DNA from 2 places in the Streptomyces sp. NPDC093065 genome. Region 1 is predicted to be linked to the other one. Evidence: predicted binding sites of a transcription regulator. Region 1 holds the regulator's gene; the other holds the start of a gene.
The links. The regulator HspR, encoded in region 1, represses chaperone genes until heat shock. The targets are predictions, from matches to a motif close to TTGAGNNNNNNNNNCTCAA.
Positions count from the first base shown of each region.

Region 1 (14,912 bases):
CAGATAGCTGAGGCGGCCGGCCGAGGCGTGGACGACCAGGTCCTGGGCACCGTCGCCGTCGAAGTCGCCGCACACCGGGCGTTCGGGCCAGTCGTTGCCGTACCGGGCCCGGTCGGGGACGGTCAGCGGGACCGCGCGGCCGGCCGGCCCGGTCGGGGAGCCGAAGAGGATCTGGAGGGGGACCGGGGGGCGGCCCTGGCCGTCGTAGGGCGGGTCGGTGGTGACCACCAGGTCGGTGAAGCCGTCGCCGTCGAGGTCGCAGCCGGCCTCCGCCTCGAAGACGGCCGGCGACTGACCGTCCACCGGCGCCGCGTACTTCTCGGGAGTGAGCAACTGCCGGGCCCCCGGCACCAGTCCGCGGGGCGAGCCGTAGACGATGCCGATGCCGGCGTCGTCCGCGTGGCTCTCCGCCGTGACCAGGTCGTCGAGGACCAGGTCGCGGTGGCCGTCGCCGTTGAAGTCGTCGGGGACCTCGCTGCCTTCGCCGCGCGGGACGGGGAGCAGGGCGGGGGCCTGGGCGGCGCGTACGGGGGTGGGCTCGGCGGCGTCCTCGGCCGCGGGGGCCGGGCCGTGGCCGCAGGCGGTGAGCAGCAGCAGGCAGCCGGCGGCGGCTGTGCCGGTCAGGCCGCTTGTCAGGGTGCTTCTTCGCAGGCGCACCGTTCACCTCGTCCGTATCGACCCGTATCACCATCACCGACAACGACCGGGTAATGATGCACGTGTTCGACATACGGCGACACCCCCGGGTTCGCGGGGAACCCGGGGGTGTCGGTCGAGAGGCCGGCTGCCGGGGGTTACTTCACCGGCTCCGGCGTCGGCTCGTTCTCCGGCTCCGGCTCGCCGGTCGGGTCGGCCGGGGTCTTGACGGAGTCCAGCAGGAGCTGGGCGACGTCGACGACCTGGATGGACTCCTTCGCCTTGCCGTCGTTCTTCTTGCCGTTGACCGAGTCGGTGAGCATGACGAGGCAGAAGGGGCAGGCGGTGGAGACGATGTCCGGGTTGACGGACAGGGCCTCGTCGACGCGCTCGTTGTTGATGCGCTTGCCGATCCGCTCCTCCATCCACATCCGCGCGCCGCCGGCGCCGCAGCAGAAGCCGCGCTCCTTGTGGCGGTGCATCTCCTCGTTCCGGACGCCCGGGACGGCGGCGATGATCTCGCGCGGCGGGGTGTAGATCTTGTTGTGGCGGCCCAGGTAGCAGGGGTCGTGGTAGGTGATGATGCCCTCGACCGGGGTGACCGGGGTCAGCTTGCCCTCGTCGACGAGGTGCTGGAGCAGCTGGGTGTGGTGGACGACCTCGTAGTCGCCGCCGAGCTGCGGGTACTCGTTGCCGAGGGTGTTGAGGCAGTGCGGGCAGGTGGCGACGATCTTCTTCGCCGACCTGGGCTTCGCCGACTCGGGCACGACCTTGCCGTCGTCGTCCATCTCCTCGCCGAAGGCGGCGTTGAGGGTCATGACGTTCTCCATGCCGAGCTCCTGGAACAGGGGCTCGTTGCCCAGGCGGCGGGCGGAGTCGCCGGTGCACTTCTCGTCGCCGCCCATGATCGCGAACTTGACGCCCGCGATGTGCAGCAGCTCGGCGAAGGCCTTGGTGGTCTTCTTGGCGCGGTCCTCCAGGGCGCCGGCGCAGCCGACCCAGTAGAGGTACTCGACCTCGGTGAGGTCCTCGATGTCCTTGCCGACGACCGGGACCTCGAAGTCCAGCTCCTTGAGCCACTCCAGGCGCTGCTTCTTGGCCAGGCCCCAGGGGTTGCCCTTCTTCTCCAGGTTCTTGAGCATCGTGCCCGCCTCGGACGGGAACGCCGACTCGATCATGACCTGGTAGCGGCGCATGTCGACGATGTGGTCGACGTGCTCGATGTCGACGGGGCACTGCTCGACGCAGGCGCCGCAGGTGGTGCAGGACCACAGGACGTCCGGGTCGATGACGCCCTGCTCCTCCAGGGTGCCGATCAGCGGGCGCTCGGCCTCCGCGAGGGCGGCGGCGGGGACACCGGCGAGCTGCTCCTCGGACGCCTTCTCCTCGCCCTCCATCGTCTTGCCGCCGCCGGCCAGCAGGTAGGGGGCCTTGGCGTGCGCGTGGTCGCGCAGGGACATGATCAGGAGCTTGGGGGAGAGCGGCTTGCCGGTGTTCCAGGCGGGGCACTGCGACTGGCAGCGGCCGCACTCGGTGCAGGTGGAGAAGTCCAGCAGGCCCTTCCAGGAGAACTGCTCGACCTGGGAGACGCCGAAGACGTCGTCGTCACCGGGGTCGGTGAAGTCGATCGGCTTGCCGCCCGAGGTCATCGGGAGCAGCGCGCCGAGCGCGGTGCCGCCCTTCGCGTCGCGCTTGAACCAGATGTTCGGGAAGGCCAGGAAGCGGTGCCAGGCGACGCCCATGTCGGTCTTCAGGGCGACCGTGATCATCCAGATGAAGGAGGTCGCGATCTTCAGCGCGGCGAAGAAGTAGACGAGGTTCTGGAGCGTTCCGAGGTCCGCGTCCCGGAGCGCGGAGACGACCGGGTACGAGATGAAGAACGACGCCTCGTAGCCGTCGACGTGGTGGAGGGCGCCCTCCAGCGCGTGCAGCATGAAGATGCAGACGCCGACGATGAGGATGACGGCCTCGACGAAGTACGCCTGGCCGAAGTTGGAGCCGGCGAAGCGGGACTTGCGCCCCGGCTTGCGCGGGTGGGACAGCTGCCGGATGCCGATGAGCACCAGGATGCCGAGCACCGTCATCGTGCCGATGAACTCGACGAAGACGTTGTACGGCGCCCAGTCGCCGATGACCGGCAGGATCCAGTCGGCCTGGAAGAGCTGGCCGACGGCGTTGACGATCGTCAGCAGCAGGGAGAAGAAACCGACCGCGACGAACCAGTGCGCCACCCCGACGATGCCCCAGCGGTTCATCCGGGTGTGGCCGAGGAACTCCCTGACCACGGTGACGGTGCGGTCCACGGGGTCGTTGGTCCGCGTTCCGGCCGGCACCGGCTGGCCCAGCCGCATGTAGGTGACGATCTGCAGGACGGCGCGGCCGAACAGTGCGACGCCGACCACGATCAGGACCAGCGACACGATGATCGCGGCGAGTTGCATTTGGGGGCTCCTCGGGCCTGCGAGGTTACGAGGGTCGGTATTACTAAGCGGTAACTTAATCAGTCCGTTTGAGACTACCCCCATCCTCCGCCGCACTGTAGTCGGACGTGCGGTGATCTGCGTCGCTGAGGCGACCCTGACCCCGATGTGTCCCAGGTGTCCCGTGGGGCAACCGGAGATCCGGTCGGTGCGTCCTTCCGGGCGGCGATTTTTCCGGTTCGCCGGATCGTGAGCGTGGAGAACCCGCAGGTCAGTGCGCCGTTGCGTGTAAGGAACGGATAAGAGTTGAGCCGACTCGGCTCACCTCTGTTGACCCAGTGCCGGGCGTCATGCACACTTGAGCCTGTTCCACTCAAGTCAGCTGGAGGTTATTCACCATGGCACGTGCGGTCGGCATCGACCTGGGCACGACTAACTCCGTCGTCAGCGTTCTGGAGGGCGGCGAGCCCACCGTCATCACCAACGCCGAGGGCGCCAGGACCACGCCGTCCGTCGTCGCCTTCGCCAAGAACGGTGAGGTGCTCGTCGGCGAGGTCGCCAAGCGCCAGGCGGTCACGAACGTCGACAGGACCATCCGCTCGGTCAAGCGCCACATGGGCACCGACTGGAAGGTCAACCTGGACGGCAAGGACTTCAACCCGCAGCAGATCAGCGCCTTCGTGCTGCAGAAGCTGAAGCGGGACGCCGAGTCCTACCTGGGCGAGAAGGTGACCGACGCGGTCATCACCGTCCCGGCGTACTTCAACGACGCCGAGCGCCAGGCCACCAAGGAGGCCGGTGAGATCGCGGGCCTCAACGTCCTGCGCATCGTCAACGAGCCGACCGCCGCCGCGCTGGCGTACGGCCTGGACAAGGACGAGCAGGTCATCCTGGTCTTCGACCTCGGTGGCGGTACGTTCGACGTCTCGCTGCTCGAGATCGGCGACGGCGTCGTCGAGGTGAAGGCCACCAACGGTGACAACAACCTCGGTGGTGACGACTGGGACCAGCGCGTCGTCGACTACCTGGTCAAGCAGTTCCAGTCCGGCCACGGCGTGGACCTCGGCAAGGACAAGATGGCCCTCCAGCGCCTGCGCGAGGCCGCCGAGAAGGCCAAGATCGAGCTGTCCTCGTCCACCGAGACCACGATCAACCTGCCCTACATCACGGCCTCCGCCGAGGGCCCGCTGCACCTGGACGAGAAGCTCACCCGGGCCCAGTTCCAGCAGCTGACCTCCGACCTGCTGGAGCGCTGCAAGACGCCGTTCCACAACGTCATCAAGGACGCCGGCATCCAGCTGTCCGAGATCGACCACGTCGTTCTCGTCGGCGGCTCCACCCGCATGCCCGCCGTCGCCGAGCTCGTCAAGGAGCTGACCGGCGGCAAGGACGCCAACAAGGGCGTCAACCCGGACGAGGTCGTCGCCATCGGCGCCGCCCTGCAGGCCGGTGTCCTCAAGGGCGAGGTCAAGGACGTCCTGCTGCTCGACGTCACCCCGCTGTCCCTCGGCATCGAGACCAAGGGCGGCATCATGACCAAGCTGATCGAGCGGAACACGACGATCCCGACCAAGCGCTCGGAGATCTTCACCACCGCCGAGGACAACCAGCCCTCCGTGCAGATCCAGGTCTACCAGGGCGAGCGCGAGATCGCGGCGTACAACAAGAAGCTCGGGATGTTCGAGCTGACCGGTCTGCCGCCGGCGCCCCGCGGCGTCCCGCAGATCGAGGTCGCCTTCGACATCGACGCCAACGGCATCATGCACGTGACCGCGAAGGACCTGGGCACGGGCAAGGAGCAGAAGATGACCGTCACCGGCGGCTCCTCGCTGCCGAAGGACGAGGTCGACCGGATGCGCCAGGAGGCCGAGAAGTACGCGGAGGAGGACCACGCCCGCCGCGAGGCCGCCGAGTCCCGCAACCAGGGCGAGCAGCTCGTCTACCAGACGGAGAAGTTCCTCAAGGACAACGAGGACAAGGTCCCCGGCGAGGTGAAGACCGAGGTCGAGGGTGCCGTCGCCGAGCTGAAGGAGAAGCTCAAGGGCGAGGACACCGCCGAGATCCGCACCGCCACCGAGAAGGTCGCCGCCGTCTCGCAGAAGCTGGGCCAGGCCATGTACGCCGACGCCCAGGCCGCGCAGGCCGCCGGCGGCGAGGCCCCGGGCGCCGGTGCCGACGCGGGCGCCGGTGACAAGGCCGACGACGACGTCGTCGACGCCGAGATCGTGGACGACGAGCGCAAGGACGGTGCCGCGTGACGGAGGAGACCCCGGGTTTTGAGGAGAAGCCCGACGTCCCCTCCGGCGCCACCCCTGACGACGCCGAGCCGCAGGCCGCCTCCGAAGAGGGGGCGGCCCCGGCCGGGGACGCGAGTGAGAACGCGGGCCTGGTGGCCCAGCTGGACCAGGTGCGCACCGCGCTCAACGAGCGCACGGCGGACCTCCAGCGACTCCAGGCCGAGTACCAGAACTACCGCCGCCGGGTGGAGCGGGACCGGGTCGCGGTCAAGGAGGTCGCCGTCGCGAACCTCCTGTCCGAACTGCTTCCCGTACTCGACGACATCGGCCGTGCCCGGGAGCACGGCGAGCTGGTCGGCGGCTTCAAGTCGGTCGCGGACTCGCTGGAGACGGTCATCGCCAAGATGGGCCTCCAGCAGTTCGGCAAGGAGGGCGAGCCCTTCGACCCGACGATCCACGAGGCCCTGATGCACTCCTACGCACCGGACGTCACCGAGACGACGTGCGTGGCGATCCTGCAGCCCGGGTACCGGATCGGCGAACGCACCATCCGCCCCGCGCGGGTGGCGGTCGCCGAGCCGCAGCCGGGCGCCCAGACGGTCAAGCCGGCCGAGGCCGGCCCCGAGGGGCAGGACGGCTCCGACGCGGACGACGGCGCCGGGACCAAGGAGAGCGGTGGCCCGGACGAGGGCTGAGCTCGAAGTGACGGACAGGGCACGAGAGGAGGGACGTCGGGGATGAGTACGAAGGACTTCATCGAGAAGGACTACTACAAGGTTCTCGGCGTCCCCAAGGACGCCACCGAGGCCGAGATCAAGAAGGCGTACCGGAAGCTCGCCCGCGAGAACCACCCGGACGCCAACAAGGGGAACGTCAAGGCGGAGGAGCGCTTCAAGGAGATCTCCGAGGCCAACGACATCCTCGGTGACCCCAAGAAGCGCAAGGAGTACGACGAGGCCCGCAGCCTCTTCGGCAACGGCGGGTTCCGGCCCGGACCGGGCGCGGGCGGCGGCGGCACCTTCAACTTCGACCTGGGCGACCTCTTCGGAGGCGGCGCCCAGGGCGGGGGCCAGAGCGGCGCCGGCGGTTTCGGCGGCGGCCTCGGGGACGTGTTCGGCGGCCTGTTCAACCGCACCGGCGGCTCACCGGGCACCGGTACGCGCACGCAGCCGCGGCGCGGGCAGGACATCGAGTCCGAGGTCACCCTGAGCTTCATCGAGGCGATCGAGGGCGCGACCGTGCCGCTCAGGATGTCCTCGCAGGCGCCCTGCAAGGCCTGTTCGGGCACCGGCGACAAGAACGGCACGCCGCGCGTGTGCCCGACCTGCGTCGGCACCGGGCAGGTCGCGCGGGGCTCGGGCGGCGGCTTCTCGCTCACCGACCCGTGCCCCGACTGCAAGGGCCGCGGCCTGATCGCCGAGGACCCCTGCGAGGTCTGCAAGGGCTCCGGACGCGCCAAGTCCTCGCGGACGATGCAGGTCCGCATCCCCGCCGGGGTGTCGGACGGGCAGCGCATCCGGCTGCGCGGCAAGGGCACGCCGGGCGAGCGGGGCGGCCCGGCGGGCGACCTGTACGTGGTCGTGCACGTCAAGGAACACCCCGTCTTCGGCCGCCGGGGCGACAACCTCACCGTCACCGTCCCGGTCACCTACGCCGAGGCGGCCCTCGGCGGCGAGATCCGGGTCCCGACCCTGGGCGGTCCGCCCGTCACTCTGAAGCTGCCGGCCGGCACGCCGGGCGGCCGCACCATGCGGGCCAGGGGCAAGGGCGCGGTCCGCAAGGACGGCACCCGCGGCGACCTCCTGGTCACCGTGGAGGTGAGTGTTCCGAAGGACCTGACGGGGAAGGCTCGTGACGCGCTCGAGGCGTATCGCGAGGCGACCGCGGACGAGGATCCGCGGGCGGAGTTGTTCCAGGCCGCGAAGGGAGCTTGACGGGAATGGACGGTCGTCGACGCAACCCGTACGAACTGACCGAGGACACCCCGGTCTACGTCATCTCGGTGGCGGCCCAGCTCTCCGGACTGCACCCGCAGACCCTGCGGCAGTACGACCGTCTCGGCCTGGTCTCCCCGGACCGCACGGCCGGCCGGGGCCGGCGCTACTCGGCCCGCGACATCGAACTGCTCCGGCAGGTCCAGCAGTTGTCGCAGGACGAGGGCATCAACCTGGCCGGAATCAAGCGCATCATCGAGCTGGAGAACCAGGTCGCCGCGCTCCAGGCCCGGGCGGCCGAGCTGGCCGCCGCGCTCGACGGCGCGGCCACGGCGATGCGTCAGCGCGAGGCCGCGGTGCACGCTTCCTACCGCCGTGACCTGGTCCCTTACCAAGAGGTACAGCAGACCAGCGCCTTGGTGGTCTGGCGCCCCAAGCGCCACGGACAGTCCTCGGACTGACCCGGACCGCCAGACGGCACAAGGGAATACGACCGCGACAGCCCCGGAGGACCGCCCCGTCCTCCGGGGCTGGTTCACAACGGTGCTGTCTCATTGGTCTAGTACTTCTTGACGATTTGGTGAAGACAGCGTTGGCTTCCTTCACCAGGGTCGCCAGGGTCACCGGAGTTGCCCGGATTCCCCGGATTCCCCGGATTCCCCGGTTCACCAACCACGCCCGTGTGTCGGAAGGCAAAGCGCAGTGAGTAGCCGTGCCCGTCGTATCGCCATATCCGTGGCCGCGTCCCTGATGACCTTCTCGCTGGCCTCCTGCGGTGTGCTCGGCGCATCGGAGAGCAGCGACGACGCGAGCCCGACCAAGGGGAACGACCTCACCGTCGGCCTGCTGCTGCCGGAGAAGGAGAACACGCGCTACGAGCAGTTCGACTACCCCTTCTTCAAGGCCAAGGTCGGCGACCTCACGCGCGACCAGGGCAATGTCAAGTACGCCAACGCCGAGGCCAGCGCCACCAAGCAGGCCGACCAGATGCAGCAGATGATCAACGACAAGGTCGACGTGATCGTGCTGGACGCGGTCGACGCGCACGCCATCGCGGACGGTGTGCAGAAGGCGAAGGACGCCGGCATTCCCGTCATCGCCTACGACCGGCTGGCCGAGGGCCCGATCGACGCCTACATCTCCTTCGACAACGAGCTGGTCGGCGAGGTCCAGGGCCGCTCGCTCATCGAGGCGCTCGGCGGCGACCCGTCCAGCTCCGAGAAGATCGTCATGATGAACGGCTCGTCCATCGACCCGAACGCCAAGCAGTTCAAGGCGGGCGCGCTCTCCGAGCTGAACGGCAAGGTGACGATCGCCCAGTCCTTCGACACCAAGGACTGGAAGCCGGAGAACGCCGAGGCGAACATGACCGAGGCGATCGGGAAGATCGGCAAGAAGAACATCGCGGGCGTCTACTCCGCCAACGACGGCATGGCCGGCGGCATCATCAAGGCCCTCGAGGACGCGGGCGTCACGGACCTGCCCCCGATCACCGGTCAGGACGCGGAACTCTCTGCGGTGCAGCGGATCGTCACCGGCGAGCAGTACATGAGCGTGTACAAGTCCTATCCGCAGGAGGCCGAGAACGCCGCGGAGATGGCCGTGGCGCGGGTCCAGGGCCGTGACATCCAGTTCGAGGCGCTCGCCCGCGACAAGGTCGCCAGCCCCACCCACAAGGGCATCCCCGCCCAGCTCGTCCCCGTCGTCGCCCTCACCAAGGACAACATCGAGGACACGGTCATCGCGGACGGCTTCTACAAGGTCAGCGACATCTGCACCGCCAAGTACGCGGCCGCGTGCGCGGAGGCCGGACTGAAGTAGTCCGTTTCCCGTCCCGTTCCCGTTTCCCGTCCCGTCCCCGGGGCCCGGGGTATTTGGTCGGCAACCGGTACATTTCGTCCCCCGCGCCGAGCGGAGCCTTGTTGCGGAGCCGGTCCCGGCCGCGCATAGTTGCGCTGCGGAAGAGCCGGAACCGGGGGTGGGATGGGCGATGGCCGGGCACGGGGCTCAGGAGCACCCGCACGGGGCCGACCGGCTGTGCGCGGCCGGGGACCGCGTGTACTCCCGGGCCGTACGGCGCGGGAGGGTGCCGCGGCAGGACGCGGAACCGGTGCCCTGCCTGCTGGAACTGGCCCTGCTGCACCCCGACCCCGACGACATGGACTGGCTGGTGCCGACCTCTCCGCAGGAGGTCATGACGCGGCTGCTGCGCGGGGTCCACGACGAGGTCAGCGCCAGTCAGCGGCGGGTGGGCTCGGCCGTGGAGGCCTTCGAGTGGTACGCGGACCTCGGCCGGCTGCTCCAGCCCCCGGCAGGACCGGAGGGAACGGCGATCCGGGTCCTCGACGGTCTCTCCCGCATCCAGGCCGCGATGGACGAGGCGACGCAGGCCTGTACGACGGAGGTCCTCACCGTCCAGCCCGGCGGCATCCGGCGCGAGCACGAGCTGTCGGAGGGGCTGCACCGGGCGCTGGCGCTGCGCGGGCGCGGGGTGCGGATGCGGGACCTCTACACGCACGTGGCCCGGCACGGCCAGGGTCTGCTCAACTACCTCGAACTCATGGGTGACGCGGTCGAGGCCCGCACCCTGGACGAGGTCATCGACCGCCTCATCCTCTTCGACCGCACGGTCGCCTTCATCCCCGCCAACACCGACCGCACGATGGCCCTGGAGCTGCGCCACCCCGGCCTGATCGCCTACCTGGTCACGGTCTTCGAACGCCTCTGGCGCCTTGCGATCCCGCTCACCGCCCCCCTCCCCGACACCGGCATCGAGGGCATCTCCCACCGCGAGCAGTCCATCGCGGCGCTCCTCGCCGAGGGCCATCAGGACGCGGTGATCGCGGAGCGCCTCGGCATCAGCGTCCGCACGGCCCGCGCCCACATCGCCCGCCTCTCGGAGACCCTGGGCGCCGCCAGCCGCACGCAGTTGGGCGTCCGCATCGCCCAGGCAGGCCTCGACGGCTCCCCGCGGCCCGCCCCGGCCCCCGTCATCCTTCCCGGTCGAGAATCCCCGACTGCCCGATGAGATACCCGAGCTGAGCCCGGCTCTCGCTGCCGAGGGTGGCGGCGAGCTTGGCGATGTGGACGCGGGCGGTACGGACGTTCATGCCGAGGCGTTCGGCGACGTCGGTGTCGGTGTGGCCCTCGACGAGGAGGGCGGCTATGGCGCGTTGGCGGGGGGTGATGCCGTTGAGCGTGGGCTGGTGGACGGCCCGGGGGTGCATGGGGGTGGCGAGGCGCCAGAGGCGGTCGAACGTCGTGGTCAGGTAGGTGACGAGGGCCGGCTGACGAACTTCCAGGGCGAGACTGCGGTCGGTGTTGGCGGGGATGAAGGCCACCGTGCGGTCGATGATGATCAGGCGGTCGGTGACCTCGTCCAGGGTGCGGGCCTGCACGTCACCGCGCAGTTGTTCATAGCGTGCCAGGATCGGCGGGGCGTGGCGCAAGGTGTGCTGGTAGAGGGCGCGGATGCGGCCCCCGCGGTCCAGCAGCTCCTGGTCCCGTCGCAAGGCGGCGTCCCTGAAACGCGCCTTGGACGGTGTGTAGCTGTTGTGCGGCTGGATGGCCAGGACCTCGGTCGCATGGGTCATGGACTTGTCGAGGACGGTACTGATGTGGTCCTTCTCGCTGTGGACCGTGATCAGGGGGTCGGTCGGTGAGGTGTTGTACCGCGTGCTTACTCGCATCAGCGGCTCGAAGCTCTCCGCCAGCCGCTCGGAGCGTCTGCGTTCGTCCGCGACGCGGTCCTCCGAGGAACGCAACAGCTTGTGCAGCGCCACGGCGGGGGACACGGGTTCCAGCCAGTCCACGTCGTCCAGGGCCGGCCGGAGCAGGCCGTAGGCGGCGAGGCAGGGCGTCGACCGGGCCTCCGTCGTTCGCAACCGCCCTTCGCGCAGTGCCCGTACGTAGACTTCGGTCCCCTCCGCGCACAACTCCTCGGGTCCGTGCGTCGAGTGCGGGGCGGGGCCGGCCGGTCTCCGTCGGTCGTACGCCTCCTCGGTCACAGTTTCCCCTCCTCCACGGGCCCTTGTTGTCCCTGCTCCAGGATCCCGGACTGAGCGATGAGATAGCCGAGTTGGGCGCGGCTGCCGCTGCCGAGAACCGACGCGAGTTTCGCGATGTGGGCCCGGCACGTGCGCACGTTCATGCCCAGGCGCCGGGCGATGGCCTCGTCGACGTGGCCCTCCACCAGGAGCTTGGCGATCGAGTGCTGGATGTCGGTGATGCCGTCGGGAGCCGTCTCGTAGGGGGCCCCGGCGGTGAGCGGAACCGCTCGGCTCCAGATGAACTCGAAAACCTTGATCAGATAGCGGACGAGGCCCGGGTGCCGGATCTCCAGGGCGACCTGCCGGTCGTCCCGGATGGGAATGAAGGCCACGGTCTCGTCGCAGATGATGAGACGCTCGACCAGTTCGTCGATGGTGCGGTACTCGGCCTTCCCGTTGGGGAACTGGTCCACGTAGGCGAGGCGCTCGGGGCTGTAGCGTGCCGTGTGCTGGTAGAGCGTTCTGATCCGTACCCCTCGTTCGATCAGGGTCCTGTCACGCTCCAGTGCTTCGATGAGGCGGCGCTCGGGGTGCCGGGCGCTCGGCTGCACGGTGAGCATCTCGTTGAGGCACTGGTCCGTGGCCAGGTCGAGGGCCGCGTTGATGCGGTCGAGACCTTCCAGCACGGTGATCGAGTGCGTCGGCGCGGCGCCCTGCGCACTGAGGGCCATGAAGGGTTCGAATGCGGCGGCCAGCTCGATGGAGGTGCGCCTGCGTTCCGATATCTCGTGCTCGATGGGATTCAGCCGCCGGGCGAGGGCGACCGCCGGGGACACGGGAAGCAGCCAGTTTGCGTCGTCAGGATCGGGATGGAGCAGGGCGAACTCCATCAGACACGGGACGGACTCCGCCTCGCCCCGGGCTATACGTCCAGTGCGCAGGGCGTTCGCGTAGAGGCGCCCACCCTCCTCGCACAGGTCCGTAATGGCATGGGGATGTGTCGCTTTGGCCTGATTTGTTGTCAAATCTCCACCCCCCAGGGTCCTGAACGTGCAGGAACATGATGCACCGATTGTGTGGCCATGACGTGCCTGAATGAGCCATCGTCTTATCCGACGGGGGAAGAGGGGACCTTCAAGTGAGGACGAAGCCGACTATGTCTAAGAGAATGCTTCGCTCGGTGCTTGTCGCCGCCTTCTCCGCCGTTGTGGCCTTCGGAACACTGAGTGGCCTCTCCGTCGAGAAGGGTGACGCTCGAGCGGACAGCGCCTGGTCGCTGGCTGCGACGACTGCCTCGCCCGCCGGCGACGAGACGGCAGCCGTCACGGACGACAGTGCGTGGTCTTGACATGACGACACCACCCGACGACCGCTCCTTCCGGCGAGAAATGGCCACCGCCTACCGCTCCGGCTGGCACTTCATCGACCTGGTCACCGCGATCCCGCACGCCGGTGACTCCCTGATGGTGACCGTCTTCGGCGAGCCGGTCGTCGTCACGCTGGACGAGGACGGCGACGTGCGGGCGTACCGGTGTCTGCGGCGGCCTCGGGGGGCGCCGCAGCCAGTGCGGTGTGCCATCCGGTACGGAATGATCTTTGTGAACCTGGACCAGCGGGACCACCGGCTCGAGCAGCCGGACGTCCCCGAAGTGAGGACCATCTCGGCCACCCCCCGCAGCGCCTGACGCGATTCCCCCGTCGTAACAAATCGCTCAGGTGCTTCCCCCCGGCAGCGGCGTCACCGTGACCTGAACACGGTGACGCCGCTGTCGCATGTGCGGACATCTCGCGAAATCCACTGGTTCCACGGATGACCGAAAAGGCACTCGTGCGGCACGGCCGGCCCTTGCCTCATCACCCTGGTGTCCCCCCGGCGGATACGCGTGGACCCGACCTTGAGTGGAATGGACTCAACTTTGTGTACGCTGGATGAGTCAGCACTGGGAGACTGGAAACAGGCCGGACCGCCGACGGCCGACGCGAGGAGGAGAACCGGAACGTGGACGCCGAGCTGACCAACCGGAGCCGGGACGCGATCAACGCGGCCAGCAACCGGGCCGTGACCGAGGGGAACGCCGACCTCACCCCCGCCCATCTGCTCCTCGCGCTGCTCCAGGGGCAGGACAACGAGAACATCACCGACCTGCTCGCCGCCGTCGAGGCCGACCTCGCCGCCGTGCGCTCCGGCGCCGAGCGCATCGTCGCCGGGCTGCCCAGCGTCACCGGGTCCACCGTCGCACCCCCGCAGCCCAGCCGTGAGATGCTCGCCGTGGTCGCCGACGCCCAGGCCCGCGCCAAGGAACTCGGGGACGAGTACCTCTCCACCGAGCACCTGCTCCTCGGCATCGCCGCGAAGGGCGGCGCGGCCGGTGAGGTACTGGAGGGGCAGGGAGCGAGTGCGAAGAAGCTGCAGGAGGCCTTCCGCAAGGCGAGGGGAGGGCGCCGCGTGACCACTCCCGACCCCGAGGGCCAGTACAAGGCCCTGGAGAAGTTCGGCACCGACCTCACCGCCGCCGCACGGGACGGAAAGCTCGACCCCGTCATCGGGCGGGACCAGGAGATCCGGCGCGTCGTACAGGTGCTGAGCCGGCGGACCAAGAACAACCCCGTGCTCATCGGCGAGCCCGGCGTCGGCAAGACCGCCGTCGTCGAAGGGCTCGCCCAGCGGATCGTCAAGGGGGACGTGCCCGAGTCGCTGAATGACAAGCGGCTGGTGGCGCTGGACCTCGGGGCCATGGTCGCCGGGGCCAAGTACCGCGGCGAGTTCGAGGAGCGGCTCAAGACAGTCCTCGCCGAGATCAAGGACTCCGACGGGCAGGTCGTCACCTTCATCGACGAGCTGCACACCGTCGTCGGCGCCGGCGCCGGCGGTGACTCCGCCATGGACGCCGGGAACATGCTCAAGCCGATGCTCGCGCGCGGCGAGCTGCGCATGGTCGGCGCGACCACGCTCGACGAGTACCGGGAGCGGATCGAGAAGGACCCCGCCCTGGAGCGGCGCTTCCAGCAGGTGCTGGTCGCCGAGCCGACCGTCGAGGACTCCATCGCGATCCTGCGCGGGCTCAAGGGACGGTACGAGGCGCACCACAAGGTGCAGATCGCGGACAGCGCGCTCGTGGCCGCCGCCGGCCTCTCCGACCGGTACATCACCTCCCGCTTCCTGCCCGACAAGGCCATCGACCTCGTCGACGAGGCCGCCTCCCGGCTGCGCATGGAGATCGACTCCTCGCCCGTCGAGATCGACGAACTCCAGCGCGCCGTCGACCGGCTGAAGATGGAGGAGCTCGCGATCGGCAAGGAGACCGACGCCGCCTCCCTCGAACGCCTGGAGCGGCTGCGGCGCGACCTCGCCGACAAGGAGGAGGAGCTGCGCGGCCTCAACGCCCGCTGGGAGAAGGAGAAGCAGTCCCTCAACCGGGTCGGCGAGCTGAAGGAGAGGCTCGACGAACTGCGCGGGCAGGCCGAACGCGCCCAGCGCGACGGCGACTTCGACACCGCCAGCAAGCTGCTCTACGGCGAGATCCCGACCCTGGAGCGCGACCTGGAGGCCGCCTCCGAGGCCGAGGAGGAGGTCGCCCGCGACACCATGGTCAAGGAGGAGGTCGGCGCCGACGACATCGCGGACGTCGTCGCCTCCTGGACCGGCATCCCCGCGGGCCGGCTGCTGGAGGGCGAGACGCAGAAGCTGCTGCGCAT
Region 1 covers NZ_JBIVPJ010000013.1:5,464-20,375, forward strand. Annotated here, with positions in the region: gene ACIQFU_RS22215 (FG-GAP repeat domain-containing protein) at 1-657, opposite strand, end outside; gene ACIQFU_RS22220 (heterodisulfide reductase-related iron-sulfur binding cluster) at 795-3,077, opposite strand; gene dnaK (molecular chaperone DnaK) at 3,455-5,314, shown strand; gene grpE (nucleotide exchange factor GrpE) at 5,311-5,988, shown strand; gene dnaJ (molecular chaperone DnaJ) at 6,031-7,227, shown strand; gene ACIQFU_RS22240 (heat shock protein transcriptional repressor HspR) at 7,233-7,688, shown strand; gene ACIQFU_RS22245 (sugar ABC transporter substrate-binding protein) at 7,930-9,048, shown strand; gene ACIQFU_RS22250 (LuxR C-terminal-related transcriptional regulator) at 9,218-10,255, shown strand; gene ACIQFU_RS22255 (helix-turn-helix transcriptional regulator) at 10,218-11,234, opposite strand; gene ACIQFU_RS22260 (helix-turn-helix transcriptional regulator) at 11,231-12,241, opposite strand; gene ACIQFU_RS22265 (hypothetical protein) at 12,566-12,901, shown strand; gene clpB (ATP-dependent chaperone ClpB) at 13,216-14,912, shown strand, end outside.

Region 2 (14,912 bases), on a different contig from region 1:
CAGCCTCCGCGCCGGGCTCGCCCTCGACCTCGCCGGCACGGGAAAGCGCGAGGAGGCCGAGGCCCTGCGGCGGGACGTGGCCACCCGGCTCACCGCGCTGCTCGGCGAGGGCCACCCGCAGATCCGGGAGATCCAGGAACGGCGGCACCCCTACTGGGACTTCGAACCCCAGCCGATCTGACCCACGACACGCCGGAGGGGCCGGCCCCGTTCCCGGGACCGGCCCCTCCGGTCAGGCCCGTGCGGTCGGGCTCGTCCGAGGACTCAGGCCTCGAACACCTCGCGCACCAGCTGCTCCTGCTCGGCCTGGTGCCGCTTGGCGGAACCGACGGCCGGGGACGAGCCGTGCGGCCGCGAGATGCGGCGCAGACGCTCGCCGTGCGGGACGTCGGCGCCGACCGCCAGGTCCAGGTGGTCGATCAGGTTGAGCGCGATGAACGGCCAGAAGCCCTGGTTCGCCGGCTCCTCCTGGGTCCACAGGTACTTCTCGGCGTTCGGGTACTTGGCGATCTCCGCCTGGAGCTCGGCACCCGGCAGCGGGTACAGGCGCTCGATGCGGATGATGGCCGTGTCCGTCACGCCGCGCTTCTTCCGCTCGGCGTCCAGGTCGTAGTAGACCTTGCCGGCGCAGAAGACGACCTTCTTGACCGCGGCCGGGTCGACCGAGTCGTCGCCGATGACCGGGCGGAACTGGCCCGTCGTGAACTCCTCCGCCTTCGAGGCCGCCGCCTTCAGGCGCAGCATCGACTTCGGGGTGAAGACCACCAGCGGCTTGTGGTGCGGGTTGTGCACCTGCCACCGCAGGAGGTGGAAGTAGTTCGACGGCAGGGTCGGCATCGCGACCGTCATGTTGTTCTGCGCGCACAGCTGCAGGAAGCGCTCCGGGCGCGCCGAGGAGTGGTCCGGGCCCTGGCCCTCGTAGCCGTGCGGCAGGAGCAGGGTGACGCCGGAGGTCTGGTTCCACTTCTGCTCGGCCGACGAGATGAACTCGTCCACGACCGTCTGCGCACCGTTCACGAAGTCGCCGAACTGCGCCTCCCACATCACCAGCGCGTCGGGGCGGGCCAGCGAGTAGCCGTACTCGAAGCCCATCACCGCGTACTCGGAGAGCAGGGAGTTGTAGACGTTGTACCGGGCCTGGTCCTCGGACAGGTACAGCAGCGGCGTGAACTCGTCGCCCGTCTCACGGTCGATGACGACCGCGTGGCGCTGGCCGAAGGTGCCGCGCTGCGAGTCCTGGCCCGTCAGCCGGACCGGCACGCCGTCCAGGAGGAGGGAGCCGACGGCGAGGGTCTCGCCCATGCCCCAGTCGATCGTGCCGTCCTCGACCATCGCCGCGCGGCGCTGCAGCTGCGGCAGCAGGCGCGGGTGCACGGTGACGTGGTCGGGGATGTTGACCTGGGACTCGGCGATCCGCTTGACGGTCTCGGCGGTGATCGCGGTGTTCACGGACACCGGGAACTCGGCCTGCGGGTCCGACGGCTCCGCGGCGGCCGGCTGGGAGACGGCCTCACGGACCTCGGTGAAGACCTTCTCCAGCTGGCCCTGGTAGTCCTGCAGCGCCTGCTCGGCCTCTTCCAGGGTGATGTCGCCGCGACCGATGAGGGACTCGGTGTAGAGCTTGCGCACCGAGCGCTTCTTGTCGATCAGGTCGTACATCAGCGGCTGGGTGAAGGCCGGGTTGTCGGTCTCGTTGTGACCGCGGCGGCGGTAGCAGATGAGGTCGATCACCACGTCCTTGTTGAACGCCTGGCGGAACTCGAAGGCGAGCCGCGCGACGCGGACCACGGCCTCCGGGTCGTCGCCGTTCACGTGGAAGATCGGGGCCTCGATCATGCGCGCCACGTCGGTGGCGTACATCGAGGAGCGCGAGGACTCCGGGGCGGCGGTGAAGCCGACCTGGTTGTTGATGACGACGTGGACCGTGCCGCCGGTGCGGTAGCCGCGCAGCTGCGACATGTTCAGGGTCTCGGCCACCACGCCCTGGCCCGCGAAGGCCGCGTCGCCGTGGATCGCCACCGGCAGGACGGTGAAGTCCGTGCCGCCCTTGTTGATGATGTCCTGCTTGGCCCGCGAGACGCCCTCCAGGACCGGGTCCACCGCCTCCAGGTGCGAGGGGTTGGCGACCAGCGAGACCGTGATCTGCTCGCCGTCCAGGCCGGTGAAGGTGCCCTCGGCGCCCAGGTGGTACTTCACGTCGCCGGAGCCGTGCATCGACTTCGGGTCGAGATTGCCCTCGAACTCGCGGAAGATCTGCGCGTACGACTTGCCGACCACGTTGGCCAGCACGTTCAGCCGGCCGCGGTGGGCCATGCCGATGACGACCTCGTCCAGGCGGGACTCGGCGGCCGAGTCGATGACCGCGTCGAGCAGCGGGATGACGGACTCGCCGCCCTCCAGGGAGAACCGCTTCTGGCCGACGTACTTGGTCTGCAGGAAGGTCTCGAAGGCCTCCGCCGCGTTCAGCCGGCGCAGGATGCGCAGCTGCTCCTCGCGCTCCGGCTTGGTGTGCGAGCGCTCGATGCGGTCCTGGATCCACTTGCGCTGCTTCGGGTCCTGGATGTGCATGAACTCGACGCCGGTGGTGCGGCAGTACGAGTCGCGCAGCACGCCGAGGATGTCGCGCAGCTTCATCAGGGACTTGCCGGCGAAGCCGCCGACCGCGAACTCGCGCTCCAGGTCCCACAGGGTGAGCCCGTGCTCGGTGATGTCCAGGTCGGGGTGCTTGCGCTGCTGGTACTCCAGCGGGTCGGTGTCGGCCATGACGTGGCCGCGCACCCGGTAGGAGTGGATCAGCTCGAAGACGCGGGCGGCCTTGGTGACGTCGTCGTCGTGCGAGGCGTCGATGTCCTTGAGCCAGCGGACCGGCTCGTAGGGGATGCGCAGCGCCTTGAAGATCTCGTCGTAGAAGCCGTTCTCGCCCAGGAGCAGGTTGGCGACCTGGCGCAGGAACTCGCCGGAGGCGGCGCCCTGGATGACCCGGTGGTCGTAGGTCGACGTGAGCGTCATGACCTTCGAGATGCCGAGCTTGTTCAGGGTGTCCTGGCTGGTGCCCTGGAACTCCGCCGGGTAGTCCATGGAGCCGACGCCCAGGATGACCGACTGGCCGGGCATCAGGCGCGGCACGGAGTGGACGGTGCCGAGGCCGCCGGGGTTGGTCAGGGAGACCGTGACGCCGGTGAAGTCGTCCATCGTCAGCTTGTTGTCGCGGGCGCGACGGACGATGTCCTCGTAGGCCTGCCAGAACTCGAAGAAGTTCAGCGTCTCGGCCTTCTTGATCGCCGCGACGACCAGCTGGCGGTCGCCGTTGGGCTTGACCAGGTCGATGGCGAGGCCGAGGTTGATGTGGGCCGGCTTGACCAGGGTCGGCTTGCCGTCCTTCTCGCCGAACGAGTGGTTCATCGACGGCATGGCCTTGATGGCCTGCACCATCGCGTAGCCGATCAGGTGCGTGAAGGAGATCTTCCCGCCCCGGGCGCGCTTGAGGTGGTTGTTGATGACGATGCGGTTGTCGAACAGCAGCTTCACCGGGACCGCGCGCACGGACGTGGCCGTGGGCAGCTCCAGCGAGGCGTTCATGTTCTTCGCGACCGCGGCGGCCGGGCCGCGCAGGGTCACCAGCTCCGGGCCCTCGGGCGCGGCGGCGGCGTCCTTGGCGGGCGCCGAGGCCTTCGCCTGCGGCTTGGCGGCGGGCTTGGCCGGCGCGGCGGCGGGCTTCGCGGCCGGAGCGGCGGGCGCCGCGGCGGCGGGCTGCGCGGCCTGCTTCGCGGGAGCGGGCGCCGGGGCGGCCGCCTTCGGCTGGGCGGGAGCGGAGGCCTGCGGGGCGGGGGCGGCCTGCGGCGTGCTGCCGGAGTCCGTGGTCACCGCGCCGGAGGCGGGCTGGGCCGCCGCTCCGGGCTTGTAGTCGGCGAAGAAGTCCCACCAGGCTCGGTCCACGGAGTTCGGGTCCTGGAGGTACTGCTGATAGATCTCGTCGACGAGCCACTCATTGGCACCGAACGCGGCCGCGGGGTTCTTTCCCGCGGTGCCCGCTTGGTCGGTGTCGGTCGAGATGCTCGAGTTACTGGGGGACTGTGGCGACACGGCGAGAACCGCCCTCTTCCGCTTCACAAGATGGTGGACAGCGGGAATCAAGGCTACGCCTTGACGACCCCGAAGGTCAGGCCGGGCCCGTCCATCGTCGTGTAAGTCACATCGCGGACAGCGTTTCGGCGCTGGAAATGGCGGGAAACAAGCGAGGTTCCGCTGCGTGAAGGATCGGGAGACCGCGACCCGGCGCCTCGAAAACGCGGGCCTGTGCCTGATCACACGTGTCCGCCAGGGCGGATGCAGTGGATCTTGGCGCTCCGCTTCGAACCCTACGTCAACCGGACGTCGGCGGCAGGCCCGGAAGAGTGATGAGGATCCGGCATCCCCGCTCGGATTCGGCCACTCCGATCCGGCCGCCGTGCAGATCCACCGCCCAGCGTGCGATCGCGAGACCCAGACCGGTGCCTCCGTCGCTGCCCGGCCCGTGCGGCCGCGACACCGAACCCCGGTTGAACCGCTCGAAGACCCGGCGCCACTCCGAGCGCGGAATGCCGGGCCCTTCGTCGAGAACCTCCAGCTCAAGGGATTCCGGCAGCTCGCCGCGGCGGGCCCTGACCGTCACCCGGCCGTGCGGCGGGCTGTGCTTGACGGCGTTGTCGATCAGGTTGGCGACGACCTGGTGGATGCGCTCGGGGTCGGCGTGCGCGGTCAGCTCCGGCGGGAAGACGTCCAGGGCCAGATGCACGTCGGTGCGGGTGTGGCTGCCGGAGCCGGACGCGATGCCCGCGCGTGCCGAGGCGACCATATTGGCCTCCTTCAGCACGCCCGACAGGTACGGCCACACCTCGAAGCGCCGCTTGCGCAGCGGTATGACGCCGTTGTCCAGGCGGGAGAGGTCGAGCAGCGTCTCCACCAGCCGGCCGAGCCGCTCGGTCTGCCCGAGCGCCGTGCGCATGGTCTCGGGATCGGCCTCGGTGACCCCGTCGACGATGTTCTCCAGCACCGCGCGCAGGCCCGCGATGGGGGTGCGCAGCTCGTGCGAGACGTTGGCCACCAGTTCCTTGCGCTGGAGGTCCTGGGCCTCCAGGTCGTCGGCCATGCGGTTGATGGTGACGGCCAGGTCGCCCAGCTCGTCGCGACGGTTCTCACTCACCCTGCGGGTGTAGTCGCCGTGCGAGATGGACCGGGCGACCGCGTTCATCTCGTCCAGCGGCGCGGTCAGCGAGTGCGCCACGAACTGCGTGATCAGCAGCGTGGCGATCATCGAGAACACCGTGATGAAGCGCAGCTCCGTCTTGGTGTGCACCGCTATCACCGACAGGCCGGTGGTGATCAGCACCGACGTGACGACCAGCGCGCCCAGCTTGGTCTTGATCGAGAACGGGCGTACGCCGCCCCAGGGATCCCCGGCGGACCGAGGGCCGGGGCTCCGCCGTGCGGCTTCCCGTCCTCGGCTCATGGCGTCGGTGTCTCCAAGGCGTAGCCCACGCCGTGCACCGTACGGATGCGCTCGGCGCCGATCTTCCGGCGCAGCGCCTTGATGTGGCTGTCCACGGTCCGGGTGCCCGAGGCGTCCGCCCAGTCCCACACCTCGGCCAGCAGCTGCTCGCGGGAGAGCACCGCGCGCGGGGTGTTCGCCAGGCAGACCAGGAGGTCGAACTCGGTGGGCGTGAGGTGGACGTCCTCGCTGCGCACCCGTACCCGGCGCTGCGCGTGGTCGATCTCCAGCTCGCCCAGGCGCAGGATGCCGCTGCGCGGCGTCGAGGCGGCCACGACGGCCCGCTCGACCCGCCGCAGCAGCACGTGCACGCGGGCGGCCAGCTCGCGCATCGAGAACGGCTTGGTCATGTAGTCGTCGGCGCCGACTCCGAGGCCGACCAGCATGTCCGTCTCGTCGTCGCGCGCGGTGAGCATCAGCACCGGCACCGGCCGCTGGGCCTGCACGCGCCGGCAGACCTCCAGGCCGTCGAAGCCGGGCAGCATGATGTCGAGGATCAGCAGATCGGGCTGCCAGGCCTCGGCCGTGTCGACGGCGGACGGACCGTCGCCCGCCGTTTGCACCAGGAACCCCTCGGCGCGCAGGCGGGTCGCGATGGCGTCGACGATCGTCTGATCGTCCTCGACCACCAGCACCCGGCGCTGTGCGCCCTGGGTGGCCGCGTTGTTGTGGGAGGTCTGTGTCTGCTCCATCGCCCGCCCCTGAGGTGTGCTTTCCGGAATCCGTGGGGTGATCCCATGACTGCGCTTGACGCTTGAATGATCCGCGTCAGGGCAGCAGCGTACGGGGAGTCACCGCGCCTTTGCTATCCAGGCCCGACGCCGATGTGCACGACGTCCGGAACGCCCCGGGCAACGGGGATCTCTTCGGTACGCACCTGCTGGAAACCGGCATTACGCAAGGTTTCTTCGAATTCCGGAGAGGGCTGCGCGGACCATACGGCGAGCACCCCGCCGGGTCTCAACAGCCGTGCGCAGCCCGCCAGTCCGGACGCCGCGTACAGCCCGTCGTTGCCCTCGGTGACGGTCCAGCCGGGGCCGTTGTCGATGTCCAGGCACAGGGCGTCGTACGTGTCGGATGTCTCATTGACGTACTCGACCAGGTCCGCCTCGACGATCTCCGTGCGCGGATCGGCCAGGGCTTCGGCGGAGAGCGCGGCCAGCGGCCCGGACCGGTGCCAGCCGATGACGGCCGGTTCGCGCTCGACGACCGCGATCCGGCCCCAGCGGGGATCGGCGGCCGCGTGGACGAGGGAGAAGCCGACGCCGAGTCCGCCGATCAGCAGGTGCGGCGCGGCGCGTCCGCCGGGCGCGCCCAGCGCGTCGGCCGCCGCGTCGATCAGGCGCCGCTCCGAACGTCCGTCGGAGGTGTCCATCAGGAAGCAGCCGTTCGCGATGATCTGCAGCAGGGTCCCGTGCCGGCGCAGGACCACCTCGCCGTACGGGCCCTCGCGGCGGTCCAGTACCTCGGGCGCGTCGGGGGAGTCGTGGGAAGAGAGGGGCATCGGCCCATCCTGGCACTCGCGGGGCGGCGGAATGCCGGACGGTCCGAGGGTGCTGACCGGACAGGTGCTCCGACGGCGCGAGGGTCTCGGGCGTTGATCGCTCAGAGCGAACACGGTGTGGGGAACAATCCTGGACTCCCTTTCATTGAGTCGATGTAACTCAACTTGACTGCCGAAGGGGAGATCATGGCTGCTGAGTCCGCCGCCTTCACACCGCTCACCCTGCCCGTGCTGCCGCTCGACGACGAAGTGGTCCTGCCCGGCATGGTGGTCCCCCTGGACCTGAGCGACGCCGAGGTAAGGGCCGCGGTGGAGGCCGCCCAGGCCGCCGCCAGGTCCGAGCCCGGCAAGCCCCGGGTCCTCCTCGTCCCGCGCATCGACGGCACCCACGCCGCCACCGGCGTGCTCGGTACGGTCGAGCAGGTCGGCCGCCTGGCCGACGGCGACCCGGGCGCCCTGATCCGCGGCCGGGGCCGGGTGCGCATCGGCGCCGGTACCACCGGCCCCGGCGCCGCGCTCTGGGTCGAGGGCACCCGCGTCGACGAGACCGTCCCCGAGCCGCTGCCCGGCCAGGTCGCCGAGCTGGTGAAGGAGTACAAGGCGCTCGCCACCGCGTGGCTGCGCAAGCGCGGTGCCTGGCAGGTCGTCGACCGGGTCCAGGCCATCGACGACGTGTCCGCGCTCGCCGACAACTCCGGCTACTCGCCGTTCCTGAGCACCGAGCAGAAGGTCGAACTGCTCGAGACCACCGACCCGGTCGCCCGCCTGAAGCTCGCCACCCAGCAGCTGCGCGACCACCTCGCCGAGCAGGACGTCGCCGAGACCATCGCCAAGGACGTCCAGGAGGGCGTCGACAAGCAGCAGCGCGAGTTCCTGCTCCGCCGCCAGCTCGAAGCCGTCCGCAAGGAGCTGCGCGAGATCAACGGCGAGCAGGAGGGTGAGGAGTCCGACGACTACCGCGCCCGCGTGGAGGCCGCCGACCTGCCCGGGAAGGTCCGCGAGGCCGCGCTCAAGGAGGTCGACAAGCTGGAGCGGTCCTCCGACCAGTCGCCCGAGGGCTCCTGGATCCGCACCTGGCTCGACACGGTCCTGGAGATGCCGTGGAGCGAGCGCACCGAGGACGTCTACGACATCCAGGGCGCCCAGGCCGTGCTCGACGCCGAGCACGCGGGCCTTCAGGACGTGAAGGAGCGCATCACCGAGTACCTGGCCGTGCGCAAGCGGCGCGGCGACCGGGGCCTCGGCGTGGTCGGCGGCCGGCGTAACGAGGGGGCGGCGCGTAGCGCCACGGTTGAGGGCGGTGGTGGGCGACGGGGGGGCGGTGCCGTACTGGCCCTGGTGGGCCCGCCCGGCGTCGGCAAGACCAGCCTCGGCGAGTCCGTCGCCCACGCGATGGGCCGCAAGTTCGTCCGCGTCGCCCTCGGCGGCGTCCGCGACGAGGCCGAGATCCGCGGCCACCGGCGCACGTACGTCGGGGCGCTGCCCGGCCGGATCGTGCGGGCGATCAAGGAGGCGGGGTCCATGAACCCGGTCGTCCTGCTCGACGAGATCGACAAGGTGGGCTCGGACTTCCGGGGCGACCCGGCCGCGGCCCTGCTGGAGGTCCTGGACCCGGCGCAGAACCACACCTTCCGGGACCATTACCTGGAGGTCGAGCTGGACCTGTCCGACGTGGTCTTCCTCGCCACCGCCAACGTCCTGGAGGCCATTCCGGAGGCCCTGCTCGACCGCATGGAGCTGGTCCGCCTGGACGGCTACACCGAGGACGAGAAGGTCGTCATCGCCCGTGACCACCTGCTCCCGCGCCAGCTGGAGCGGGCCGGACTGGACGCGGACGAGGTCACCGTCGACGAGGGCGCGCTGCGCAGGCTGGCGGGCGAGTACACCCGCGAGGCGGGCGTGCGCACCCTGGAGCGGTCCATCGCGCGGCTGCTGCGCAAGGTGGCGGCCCAGCACGAACTGGGCGAGCGGGAACTGCCGTTCACCGTCACCGACGCCGACCTGCGCTCTTTGATCGGCCGGCCGCACCACGTGCCCGAGTCCGCCCAGGACCCGGCCGAGCGGCGCACCTCCGTACCGGGCGTGGCCACCGGCCTCGCGGTCACCGGCGCGGGCGGCGACGTCCTCTACGTCGAGGCGTCCCTGGCCGACCCGGAGACCGGCGCGGCAGGGCTGACCCTGACCGGTCAGCTGGGCGACGTGATGAAGGAGTCGGCGCAGATCGCGCTGAGCTTCCTGCGCAGTCACGGCGCCGAGCTGGAGCTGCCGGTGGGCGACCTGAAGGACCGGGGAGCGCACATCCACTTCCCGGCGGGCGCGGTCCCCAAGGACGGTCCGAGCGCCGGCGTCACCATGACCGCGGCCCTCGCCTCGCTCCTGTCGGGCCGGCTGGTCCGCACCGACGTGGCGATGACCGGCGAGGTCTCGCTGACCGGGCGGGTGCTGCCGATCGGCGGGGTCAAGCAGAAGCTGCTCGCCGCGCACCGGGCGGGGATCACCACGGTGATCATCCCCAAGCGCAACGAGCCCGACCTGGACGACGTCCCGGCCGAGGTGCTGGACAAGCTCGACGTCCACGCCGTCACCGACGTACGGCAGGTCCTGGAACTGGCGCTCGCCCCCGTGACCAACGGGGCGCAGCGGGAGGTTCCGGTCGCGGCGTGACGGCGTGACCGGACGAGAAAAGGGGAAGGCCCGGACTCCGCCGAGTCCGGGCCTTCGTCCGTCCGCGCGGGCCCGTCAGCCGTTGGCGAGGGCCTGGACGCGGTCCAGCGCGCCGTTGAACTTGTTGTGGTCGCCGACCGTCGGTCCCGACGAGGTGTACTGCCACATCGTGTAGAAGCCCCAGCCGGCCGGCAGCGTGCCCACCGACGAGGCGTACCGGGCGACCCACAGCGGGTTGTTGGCGGCGAAACCGCCGTAGTTGCCGGTGCACTGGGTCCACCAGCTGGTGGCCGTGTAGATCACGGCGTCCCGGCCGGTACGCGCCTTGTACGTGTTCAGGAAGTCGCCGATCCAGGAGACCATCGCGCTCTGCGACTTGCCGTAGCAGGTGGCGCCGTACGGGTTCCACTCGATGTCGAGCGCGCCCGGCAGCGTCTTGCCGTCCTTGGACCAGCCGCCGCCGTGGTCGACGAAGTAGTTGGCCTGGGCGGCGCCGCTCGTCGTGTCCGGGGTGGCGAAGTGGTACGAGCCGCGGATCATGCCGACGTTGTAGGAGCCGTTGTACTGCTGGGCGAAGTAGGGGTTGGTGTAGTACGTCCCCTCGGTGGCCTTGACGTAGGCCCACTTGACTCCGCTGTTCCACAGGGTCGACCAGGCCACGTTGCCCTGGTGGCTGGAGACGTCGACGCCCTCGGTCTGGGCCGCGCGGCCCGGGACGGGGGTGCCGTGTTCGCCGTCGTGGGCCGCGACGCCCATGCCCATGTGGGCGGAGCCGCGCGGCGGGACGTCGGCGGACGACGACGCGTCGGCCGGAAGGGTGAACACGAGGGAGAACGCGGCGAGCAGGATCCCGGTGACGGCGAAGCGCCGCCCGCGGGGCGATCCGGGTCTGTGCACGAGCATGACGTGCCCTCCGATGGCTCGGTGGTGCTCGGTGGGGGATGCGCGAGTGGGGAGAACCCATGGATGGCGTGCGCATGCCATCCGGCGGTCCGGTGAAGACGCTACGCACGTAGAACGGGGGTGGGAAGAGGGGCCGGAAGCCGCCGTTGGTCTAAGCCTGCGAAATACTTGGCGAGCTGCGGTGATGGCGGCCGGTGGCGGAAACTTTCAGGACCGGAAAAATCGAGGCAGGGGCTGACGTGCACGAAGACGGGAACGGCGGCGGTCGCGGAGTTGAATCCCACCTGTCCGGCAGTGGTGTGAACCAGCCGGAGTTCCTCGCCCTGGAGCGGGAGATGACGGTCCTGCTGCGGCGGGCCCGGGCCAACCAGGGCGAGATGGCCCGGGAGGTCCACCCCGACCTGGAGTCGTCGGCGTACGGCCTGCTGGTCCGGCTCGGTGAGTGCGGCGGCCAGCGCGCCACCGACCTCGCGGCCTTCATCGGCGTCGGCAAGGCGACGATGTCCCGCCAACTGCGGGCCCTTGAGGACCTCGGACTCGTCGCCCGCGAGCCCGACCCCGGCGACGGCCGGGCCTGGCTGGTCACCCTCACCCCCGAGGGGCAGGAACGCGTCGGCCGGGTCCGGGAGGCCCGCCGCGCCCGGTACGCCCGCCGGCTCGCCGACTGGGACCCGCGCGAGGTGTCCGAACTGGCCCGCCTGCTGCACGAACTCAACCGCGGCATGGAGAAGTAGCGCCGGTCCGCGGCGGTTTCGCCGCCCGTCTCACAGCTCGGCGCAGACCACCGTCGCGTCGTCGTGCGTCTTGCTGCGGCCGAGGAACGCCCGCTCGCCCGCCGCGTCCAGGAGTTCCAGCTCCCGGACCCGGTCCACCAGGGCCTGCGCGCCCTGCTTGCGCACCAGCGCCAGGCACTGCGCCCAGTCGCCCTCCCCGAACGTCTCCACCCACCGCGCGGCCCCGTCCGTCAGCGCCGCCACCGTCCGCACCGAGCCGCGCGGCAGCACCCCCGTCACGGCGCGGGCGGCCACTTTGGGGTCGGCGGCGGCCGTGAAGAAACCGCCCTCCTTGTTGCGGAGTTCGGCGTCGACCACCACGTGGCTCACCAGGGCCGAGCGGGGCAGCCGGGACAGCCGGTCGTCCAGGACGGGCGTGACGGTGCCGTCGGGGGCCTCCAGGAGCAGGGCCGAGTCGGACAGGACCAGGTACTCGACCGCGGCCTCGGACCAGCGGGCGAGGACCACGGTTGCCTGCGGTGTGCGCGGGTGAGAAAGGTCACAGGTTTCCGCGTGTGCCGCCGCGGTACGAGCGATGGCGCGGGAAAGGGCCTCGGCGAGGGGGAGATCCGGGAGTGAAACGGTCAGTTCGGTCAGCGCTCCACCGAGGCGCGCCGTGAACCAGGGCACGGAATGCAGACATCCCGTCGCGGTCCGTGGCGGTGTCACACCGTCCAGCACGACGAGTGAACCACCCCGCCCCGAGGCCGGTAGCCCGACGCTCGCGAAGTCCTCGTTGGGCTGCTCGACGAGGCCTGGTTCCGAGACGAGTTCCGTACGCATCCGGCCAGTCTGCACCACCCCTTCACAGCGTTCGCAAAAGGCCGACACCTTCCCCGGATTCCCTCTGAACCGACGAGGTGACGCAGGTCAGGCGCCGGATTTGGGGTGGAATTCCATCCCCCGGCAGCGCGTGGCGGCACATAGTGCCACCGCCCGTCTCAGACGTCCAACCGGCTCGCCGGACGACCGTGCGGCACGAGCCACGGGAACTTGCTCCCCAACTCCCCTCCGGGGTTCACTCCTTCGGGTGGCGGGTCGGATGATGCGCGCTCACCGCCCACCGGCACTGGGAGGGTCGGGAACCGATGGGGGGCCTGCCCCGCTCACGCGGTCTCCCCGCCCGACGCGCAGCCGGCGGCCGGGGGACGGCCCAGCGTCCGGCGGAGGGTGCACGCGCCCCCGACCGGCCAGTTGACGGAGCGCCACCCGGGCCCACGGGTACACGAGTCAGGAATGCGAGCACCGGTGCAGAAGACGCGGCCTCGTCGCACAGGCAAGCAGACGGCCCCCGCGGGGAGCGCGGAGCACACCCCCGGCACCCCCGGAAACTCCACCCCTCCGCCGCCCCGGACCCCCGTCGGCAAGGGCCGTCCCACCCACGTACGCAACCGTCTGATCGTCGCCGTGGCGGTCGTGGCGGCCGCCGTCGCGGGGGCCGGAGCGCCGTCGGTCGTGGCCGCCTCCGGCCAACTGAACGACTCCCAGGAACTGGTGACGCTCGCCGAGCGGACCCAGGGCGCGCTGACCCTCGCCCACTCCCTCGCCGACGAGCGCGACGAGGTCACCCCGTACATCGCGGCCGGCCGCCCCAAGTCCAAGGCACCCTCCGAGCAGCGCAGCGCCCGCGTCGACCGCCAGGTCGAGGAACTGCGCGCCGACCCCGACACCCCCGCCTCACTGCGCGAGGACCTCGACGCCGTCGCCGCCCTGCGCCGGGCCGCGCTGACCGGCAAGAGCACCGCGCTGGAGGCGCACCAGGCGTACTCCGAGGCGATCACCGAACTCCACGCCCTGGCCGAGAAGCTGGGCGAGGAGATGCCGCCCCGCGCGGGCTCCGGCGCGTACGCCCTGGCCGAGCTGGACACCGCCGTCCAGCAGGCCGCCGCCACCCGCGGTCTGCTGCTCGCGGCGCTGAACGTGCCCAGCACCACCCAGACCGTCATCGACCCGATCACCGGCCTGCCGACCGAGTCGACCACCACCTCGGACGCCGACGCCAAGCAGCGCGACGCGCTCTCCGCCGCCGCCCAGCAGGCCCGGGTCCGCTCCGACGCCGCGCTCGCCGACTTCCGCGACGGCGCCCCCAAGGAGGCGCGGGGCAGCTTCGACGCCACGGTCGCCGGACCCGACGTCAACTCCGCCGAGAAGTACCTCGCCGGCCTCACCGACGAGCCGACGCTCTCCGACGGCGATCTCCGCACCAGCACCAAGCGCCTCGACGCCGCGCTGTCCGCCCGCGTCGACGCGATGCGCGGCGCGGAGTCCGCCCTGTACGAGAAGCGCGTCAAGTCCCTGGAGCAGCTGCGCGACGACGACGTCACCGCGCTGGAGATCCGGATCGCCGTCCTCGGCGCCCTGATCCTGCTCGCCGTCGGCATCGCCACCGCGCTGGCCCGCACCCTCACCCGCCCGCTGTCGGTGCTGCGTCGCGGCTCGGCCCGGCTGGCCGGTGCGGAGGACCCCACGGCCGAGGAAGCGGTGTCCTTCACCGGCCGCAACGACGAGTTCGCCCAGGTCGTCCGCTCCGTCAACGCCCTGCACGCGCACGCCGCCACGCTCGCCTCCCGGGTCGCCACGCTGGAGTCCGACCGCAAGCACCTCGTCGGCCAGCGGCAGAAGATGGCCGACGCCCGCGAGGAACTGCGCGCCGAACTCACCGAGTCCGCCGCCCAGCTGGAGGTGGTGCGCAAGAGCATCGGCTCCACCTTCGTCAACCTCGCGCTGCGCACCCTCGGCCTGGTGGAGCGGCAACTCGCCGTCATCGAGAGCCTGGAGGAGCGCGAGCAGGACCCGGACCGCCTCGCCACCCTGTTCAAGCTCGACCACTTCGCCACGGTCATGCGCCGGCACAGCGAGAACCTCCTCGTCCTGGCCGGCACCGAGCACGTCCAGCACAGCGCCTCGCCGGTGCCGCTGGTCGACGTGGTCCGGGCCGCGGTCAGCGAGATCGAGCGGTACGAGCGGGTGCGCATCGCCGCGCTGCCGCCGCACGCGCACGTGGCCGGCTTCGCCGCCGACGACCTCTCCCACCTGCTGGCCGAACTCCTGGAGAACGCCACCTCGTTCTCGCCGCCCGACCTGCCCGTCGAGGTCTCCGGCTGGCTCCTGGAGAACGGCGAGGTGATGCTCTCCGTCCAGGACGAGGGCATCGGCATGGACACCGAACGCCTCCAGCGGCTCAACGCCCGCCTCACCGACTTCGACCCGGAGGCGCCGTACGACCAGGAGGGCGAGGACGGTCTCGGGCTCGGCCTCTACGTCGTCGCCCGGCTCGCCCACCGGCACGGGGCGCGGGTGCGGCTGCGGGAGCAGAAGCAGGGCGGGGTCGCGGCCGTCGTCGTGCTCCCGGGCTCCCTGCTCGCGGCGGCCCCGCCGGCCGCGCTGGCCCCGACCGTCCCGGTGTCCGACGGCACCGGCACCTTCTCCCTGCCCGGCGCCGACGCGGAGGCCAACTCCAACGTCCTGCACGGGCGGGCGGAGAAGGCGGTGCGGGCGGAACAGGACGCCGGGACGGAGGCCGGCCCGGAGCCGGAGCCCG
Region 2 covers NZ_JBIVPJ010000008.1:40,692-55,603, reverse strand. Annotated here, with positions in the region: gene fxsT (FxSxx-COOH system tetratricopeptide repeat protein) at 1-181, shown strand, start outside; gene ACIQFU_RS16160 (multifunctional oxoglutarate decarboxylase/oxoglutarate dehydrogenase thiamine pyrophosphate-binding subunit/dihydrolipoyllysine-residue succinyltransferase subunit) at 265-4,083, opposite strand; gene ACIQFU_RS16155 (sensor histidine kinase) at 4,364-5,488, opposite strand; gene ACIQFU_RS16150 (response regulator transcription factor) at 5,485-6,219, opposite strand; gene ACIQFU_RS16145 (spermidine synthase) at 6,333-7,031, opposite strand; gene lon (endopeptidase La) at 7,218-9,695, shown strand; gene ACIQFU_RS16135 (lysozyme) at 9,771-10,598, opposite strand; gene ACIQFU_RS16130 (MarR family winged helix-turn-helix transcriptional regulator) at 10,838-11,332, shown strand; gene ACIQFU_RS16125 (protein phosphatase 2C domain-containing protein) at 11,363-12,154, opposite strand; gene ACIQFU_RS16120 (nitrate- and nitrite sensing domain-containing protein) at 12,608-14,912, shown strand, end outside.
Region 2: the regulator HspR is predicted to act here: its motif matches at 7,177-7,195, upstream of lon (endopeptidase La).